2 regions of the Methylibium sp. Pch-M genome follow, and region 1 is predicted to be linked to the other one. Evidence: predicted binding sites of a transcription regulator. Region 1 holds the regulator's gene; the other holds the start of a gene.
What was found. Region 1 encodes NrdR, which represses ribonucleotide reductase genes. Its sites were predicted from a motif close to CACNANATNTNGTG; they were not measured.

Region 1 (3,403 bases):
AAGCGCTGCCGGAAGTTCTGCCTGCTGCAGACCCGTTCCGCCGCGCGCCTGGGCAGCCCCCGGCTGCATCCGCCTCCCGGATGCGCTGTACTGGGGTCTTCCTGATCGATGAGAACCGCCACCATGTTCGACCGCCAGCAATCCACCGTCGCGAACGTCGACGCCGAGCTTTGGGCCGCCATCCAGGCAGAGAACCGCCGCCAGGAAGAACACATCGAGCTCATCGCGTCCGAGAACTACGCCAGCCCGGCCGTGATGGCCGCGCAGGGCACCCAGCTGACCAACAAGTACGCCGAGGGCTACCCCGGCAAGCGCTACTACGGCGGCTGCGAGAACGTCGACGTGGTAGAGCAACTGGCGATCGACCGACTCAAGCAGCTGTACGGTGCGACCTTCGCGAACGTGCAGCCCAACTCCGGCTCGCAGGCCAACCAGGGTGCGTTCTTCGCGCTGCTGCAGCCGGGCGACACCATCATGGGCATGAGCCTCGCCGAGGGTGGCCACCTGACGCACGGCATGGCGCTCAACATGAGCGGCAAGTGGTTCAAGGTGGTCAGCTACGGCCTCGACGCCAAGGAAGAGATCGACTACGACGCGATGGAGCGGCTGGCCCACGAGCACAAGCCCAAGCTCATCATCGCCGGGGCGTCGGCCTATGCGCTGCGCATCGACTTCGAGCGCTTCGCCAAGGTGGCCAAGGCGGTGGGGGCCTACTTCATGGTCGACATGGCGCACTACGCCGGCCTGATCGCCGCAGGCGTCTACCCGAACCCGGTGCCGTTCGCCGACGTGGTGACCTCCACCACGCACAAGAGCCTGCGCGGACCGCGCGGCGGGATCATCCTGGCGAACAACGAAGACATCGCGAAGAAGATCAACAGCGCGATCTTCCCCGGCCTGCAGGGCGGGCCGCTGATGCACGTGATCGCGGCCAAGGCGGTGGCGTTCAAGGAGGCGCTGCAGCCCGAGTTCAAGGCCTACCAGCAGCAGGTGGTGAAGAACGCCGACGCGCTGGCGCGCACGCTGACCGAGCGCGGCCTGCGCATCGTGTCGGGCCGCACCGAGAGCCACGTGATGCTGGTCGACCTGCGCCCGAAGGGCCTGACCGGCAAGGAGGCGGAGGCCATCCTCGGCCAGGCCCACATGACCTGCAACAAGAACGGCATCCCGAACGACCCACAGAAGCCGATGGTCACCAGCGGCATCCGCCTGGGCAGTCCGGCGATGACGACGCGCGGTTTCGGAGTGGAACAGGCGGTCCGGACCGCGCACCTGATCGCCGACGTGCTCGACCGGCCGCACGACGAGAGCAACCTGGCCGACGTGCGTGCCAAGGTGGCTCTGCTGACACGCGAGTTCCCGGTCTACCGTTGAGCCTGCCGGCGCCGCGCGGGCTCCCCCCTTGCCGTCCGGCCTGAGCTGAGTGCGCTGCCCCTTCTGCGGCCACGAGGACACCCAGGTCGCCGAGACCCGGGAGTCCGACGAAGGCGACGTGATCCGTCGCCGGCGTCGCTGCCCGTCCTGCGACAAGCGCTTCACGACCTACGAGCGCGCCGAGCTGGCGATGCCGGCGATCGTGAAGAAGGACGGCAGCCGCAGCGAGTTCGACCGCAGCAAGATCCGCGCGTCGATGATGCTGGCGCTGCGCAAGCGGCCGGTGAGCATCGACCAGGTCGAGGCCGCCCTCGGGCGCATCGAGGAGAAGATGCTCGCCACCGCCGCCAACGAGGTGCCGTCCGCGAAGATCGGCGAGATGGTGATGCGTGAATTGAAGAAGCTCGACAAGGTGGCCTACGTGCGCTTCGCGTCGGTGTACCGGAGCTTCGAGGGCGTCGACGAGTTCAGCCGCCTCATCAAGGACATTTGAAGCCCCGCGCCTGTCACAGCCTCTGAGGCAGCGGCGGCAGCGCTTCCCTCCCCGCTTCCCCCGACCGGGCGACGCGCCACCCAGGCCGCGAGCCTAGATTCGCCTGCATCGTCACCACGATGTCCAGGAGAGGCCATGCGAACGCCGCAACGGGGATTCACCTTCATCGAGACGGGCGCCACGCTCGCCATCCTGGCGATCGCTGCGACCCTCGCGATCCCTGGCTTCCAGGACCTGCTGCAGCGAAGGCACACGGAAGGCGTGGCCACCGAGCTCGCCACCGACTTGCAGTTCCTGCGCTCCGAAGCGGTCGCCCGCAATCAGACGCTGCGCGCCAGCTTCTCCGCTTTGCCCAGCGGTGGCAGCTGCTACCTGCTGCACACGGGTGCCGTGGCGGCCTGCCGTTGCCAGCCCGACGGGAGTCCGTCCTGCAGCGGCGACGCGCAGCAGATCAAGGCGGTGCCCTTGCCGGCCGGCAGCCGCGTCAGCGTGCAGGCCAACGTGGGCTCCATCGTCTACGACCCGCGGCACGGCACCAGCACGCCGGCCGCGACGATCCGCGTCACGGGTCTGGACGGCCGCGCGGTGCATCACGTGGTGAACATCATGGGCCGAGTGCGCTCGTGTTCCCCCCGTGCCGAGTTCGGCGGTTACCGCGCCTGCTGAGCCATGGCGCCCCGCCCGGGCCTGAACGCCGCACGCGGCCTGAGCCTTGTCGAACTGGTGATCGTGCTGCTGGTCGTCGGCATCCTCGCGGTGATCGCCTATCCCAGCTTCATGGCGCAGTTGCTCAAGACCCGCCGCATCGAGGCCATCGCCGCGCTGGCCCAGGTGCAGCAGGCGCAGGAGCGCTGGCGCGCGAATCACACCGCGTACGCCGACACCCTCGCGACGCTCGGCCTGTCGTCGCCTGCATCCGGCCGCTACCTGATCACGATCGACCACGGCGCGGTCGACGGCTACACGGCCACGGCCCGTGCCGTCGGTGCGCAAGCGGTCGACACGGCCTGCACCAGCCTGAGTCTCACGCTGGGCGGCGGCACCACCCGCCACGCATCGACCGGCTCCGCGCTCGCAAGCGTCTGCTGGAACCGGTGAGCCCGCATGGCCGATACACGGATGTCCCGGCGGAGAAATCTCGCGTCCCAGCGCGGCCTGTCGCTGGTCGAACTGCTCGTCGGCTTCGCGGTCGCGCTCTTCGTCGTCATCGGCAGCATCGCCCTGCTCGTCGACCAGTTGCGCGACAGCCGCCGCCTGTTGCTCGAGGCGCGCGTTCACCAGGATCTGCGGGCCGCGGCTGACCTGATCACGCGCGATCTGCGTCGTGCCGGCTACTGGCAGCGCGCGCCAGCCGGCGGGCCGAATCCCTACGAGGAAGTCGCGACGGCCGGTCCCGAGGCCGCAGCGAGCGTGCGCTACAGCTTTTCTCGCGACGCCCTCGAGAACGACAGCGTCGACGCAGCGGAGTCCACCGGTTTCCGACTCGGCAGCGACACGTTGCAGACGCTGAACGGAGGCAGCTGGCAAGCGATGACC
Region 2 (3,403 bases), 1.7 Mb from region 1:
CGCGATCTCGCCGCCGTTGGTGTTGAGCGTGATCTCGGTGCACAGGTTCGAAGAGTGCACCACGCCGACATGCTGCTGCGGCGAGCGGACGTTGCAGGCATCCTTGAACGTGATCCACGGATGCCCGGTCTCGAACAGCATGGACAGCATCTTGCGCCACAGGTCCTTGGCCGGCACGCGCTTGTAGAGCTTGAGCTCGCCTCGATCGGCCTTCTGCTCGTAGGCGGTGTAGGCCTGCTCGAAGGCGATGCCGAACTTGTCGTGCAGGTCCGGGCAGGTGGACGGCGAGAACAGCGTCCAGTCTCCGCCTTCGATGACGCGCCGCATGAACAGATCGGGGATCCAGTTCGCGGTGTTCATGTCGTGGGTGCGACGGCGGTCGTCGCCGGTGTTCTTGCGCAGTTCCAGAAACTCCTCGATGTCGAGGTGCCAGGTTTCCAGGTAGGCACAGACCGCCCCCTTGCGCTTGCCGCCCTGGTTGACGGCCACCGCGGTGTCGTTGACGACCTTCAGGAATGGCACGACGCCCTGCGACTCGCCATTGGTGCCCTTGATGTGGCTGCCGAGCGCGCGCACCGGCGTCCAGTCGTTGCCCAGGCCTCCGGCGAACTTGGAGAGCAGCGCGTTCTCCTTGATCGCCTCGTAGATGCCGTCCAGGTCGTCGGCCACGGTCGTGAGGTAGCAGCTCGACAGCTGCGAGCGGCGCGTGCCGCTGTTGAACAGCGTCGGCGTGCTCGACATGAAGTCGAAGCTCGACAGCACCTCGTAGAACTCGATCGCCCGCGCCTCGCGGTCGACCTCGTTCAGCGCCAGGCCCATGGCCACGCGCATGAAGAAGGCCTGCGGCAACTCGATGCGCGCCTTGCGAACGTGCAGGAAGTAGCGGTCGTACAGCGTCTGCAGGCCGAGGTAGTCGAACTGCAGGTCCCGGTCGGCCTTGAGCGCCTCGCCCAGGCGGCGCAGGTCGTACTGCATCAGCCGCTCGTCGAGCAGTTCGGCCTCGACACCCTGCTTGATGAAGCCCGGGAAGTAGTCGGCATAGCGCTGCTGCATCTCCTCGTGGAGCACCTCGCCGCCGAGGATCTCGCGGCGGATGGTGTGCAGCAGCAGCCGCGCGGTCGCCCGCGTGTAGGCCGGGTCCTTCTCGATCAGCGTGCGGGCGGCCAGGATGGCGGCCTTGTAGACCTCGTCGATCGGCACGCCGTCGTACAGGTTGCGCTGGGTCTCGGCGAGGATCGGCGCAGCCTGCACCTCGCTGCCGAGATTGGCACAGGCCGATTCCACCAGGGCCTGCAGCCGGCCGGTGTCGAGCGGCACGCGCTGGCCGCGATCGATCACGTGCAGCGCGACGGCCGGCGCCGCCGGCGCAGCGCCCTGCTTTGCGCGCTCCTGAGCGCGGCGTTCGCGGTACAGCACATAGGCGCGGGCGATCTCGTGGTGCCCGCCGCGCATCAGCCCGAGTTCCACCGCGTCCTGGATGTCTTCGATGTGGAAGGTGCCGCCGCCCGGGCGCGAACGCAGCAGCGCGCGCACCACCGATTCGGTCAGACCATCGACCATCTCGCGGACGCTGGCCGAGGCTGCACCCTGCGTGCCGTGCACGGCCAGGAAGGCCTTCATCAAGGCCACGGCGATCTTGTTCGGTTCGAACGCCACCACCGCTCCGTTGCGCCGGATGATCTGGTAGCCGGCATAGGCCGAGCTACCGGGAGCCGCCCGCGAAACTGCGGTGGCGGCGAGCGCGCCGCCGGCAAGAGCGGCGGCCGGAACGCTGGAGCTGATGGATTGCATGAGGTCCCTTTCGGTTCTTATGAGATGACGGTGTTTGCGACGGGCCGGCGCAAGGAGTTCGACGGCGGGTGATCGCCTGGGTTCAGCCTTCGAGGTACCCGCGTGTACGGGACACGGTGCGCCATGAACTGCCGATCGCCGTCGTGACAGCGGGACGATCGGAGCAGACGCAGCGCCGGGCTGTACAACGCCGCCCGGACAGGACGGCCACGAGGTCGATGTTCACGCGAGAGCGACCCCGGACGTGCTCGGCTCAGGCAGGGCGGGAAGGCATCGGCACACTATATCTAGCGCTCGCCGCCTCTACAAGCACTATATGTAGCGTGTCACGACTTGAAACGTGGCGACCTTTCGCACACCTCGGAGACAGGCCGCATCAGTGCTTGCGCACGACGGCCCGGCCCACGAGCGACGCGCCTCCAGCGCGAAAATCGGCCGCCAGGCCGCATGGAATCTGCCTCCGCCGAACGCCCTCGCTTCGCACCCTCAGCGCGAGGCGAGCACGCCCTTGGGAAAGTACTGATCCGGCCAGTCTGTCAGTGACTGCAGGCGCCCCCACTCGAAGCCGGCGCCGGGATCGAGCTTGCGCCCGGGGGCCACGTGCTCGTGCCCGGCCACGTCGCGCAACGGGTGCTGCCGCGCGAGCGCGTGCAGCAACTCGGCGAGGCGCTCGTACTGCGACGGCTCGAAGCGCTCGCCCTCCAGGCCTTCGAGCTCGATGCCGATCGAATAGTCGTTGCAGTTCTCGCGGCCTCGCCACGCCGAGCGGCCGGCATGCCAGGCCCGCCGCGCGGTCGGCACGAACTGCAGCAGTTCGCCGTCGCGCCGGACGACGAAATGCGACGACACCTCGAGGCCGCGGATCTGCTGGAAATAGGGGTGAGCATCCCAGTCGAGCGTGTTGGTGAACAGCCGCTCGATCGCGTCGCCGCCATAGCGGCCAGGAGGCAGACTGATCGAATGGATCAGCGCCAGCGAGACCTCGGTGCCTTCTGGCCGCGGCCCATGGTTGGGCGAATCGACGCGGCGCGCAGCCGACCACCAACCGTCCTGCCAGTGCGTGGCCTGCAGGCTCACGCCCGCCCCGATCCGGCGGGCGGCAGTTCGTCATCCGAGTCGTCGGCACCCGGCCCGATTGCCACGCCATGCTCGGCCACCATGACCCCCAGCCGCGCCATGCGATAGCGCATCTGCCGCAGCGAGAGACCGAGGCTGGCGCCCGCGGCGGTGCGGTTGAAGCGGTAACGCTCCAGCGCACGCACGAGGATGTCGCGCTCGACGCCGTCGAGGTAGGCGGCGAGATCGTCCGGCAACGGCGTCGGCAGCGCCGCGCTCGCCGGGAACTCGGCGGCGCTCGGCGGCGGCACATCCGCTGGCAGCGCCGCCAGTTCGGCACGACCGCTGTCGCTGAACGCCGACTCGGGCAGGTCGAGGTCGCCGACATCGATCACGTCGCCATCGCACAGTGCGACGGCCCGGTGCAGCAGGTTCTCGAGTTCGCGAACGTTGCCGCCGAAGGGGTAGCGCAGCAAGTAGGCGAGCGCGTCACGCGTCAGCCGCGGCGGCGGACTGACTCCGGCGTCGGCGGCGATGCGCTCCAACACGCGCTCGC

Region 2: a site for NrdR is predicted at 2,071-2,084, ahead of C1M51_RS05735 (ribonucleoside-diphosphate reductase subunit alpha). Genes of this name have one in related genera too.

What each region holds. Positions count from the first base shown of each region.
Region 1 covers NZ_CP029606.1:2,931,916-2,935,318, reverse strand. The annotation lists ZMP/ZTP riboswitch at 1-61, shown strand, start outside; gene glyA (serine hydroxymethyltransferase) at 124-1,374, shown strand; gene nrdR (transcriptional regulator NrdR) at 1,424-1,867, shown strand; gene C1M51_RS14135 (GspH/FimT family protein) at 2,003-2,533, shown strand; gene C1M51_RS14130 (type IV pilin protein) at 2,537-2,965, shown strand; gene C1M51_RS14125 (PilW family protein) at 2,972-3,403, shown strand, end outside.
Region 2 covers NZ_CP029606.1:1,213,909-1,217,311, forward strand. The annotation lists gene C1M51_RS05735 (ribonucleoside-diphosphate reductase subunit alpha) at 1-1,791, opposite strand, end outside; gene ampD (1,6-anhydro-N-acetylmuramyl-L-alanine amidase AmpD) at 2,278-2,868, opposite strand; gene C1M51_RS05745 (sigma-54 dependent transcriptional regulator) at 2,865-3,403, opposite strand, start outside.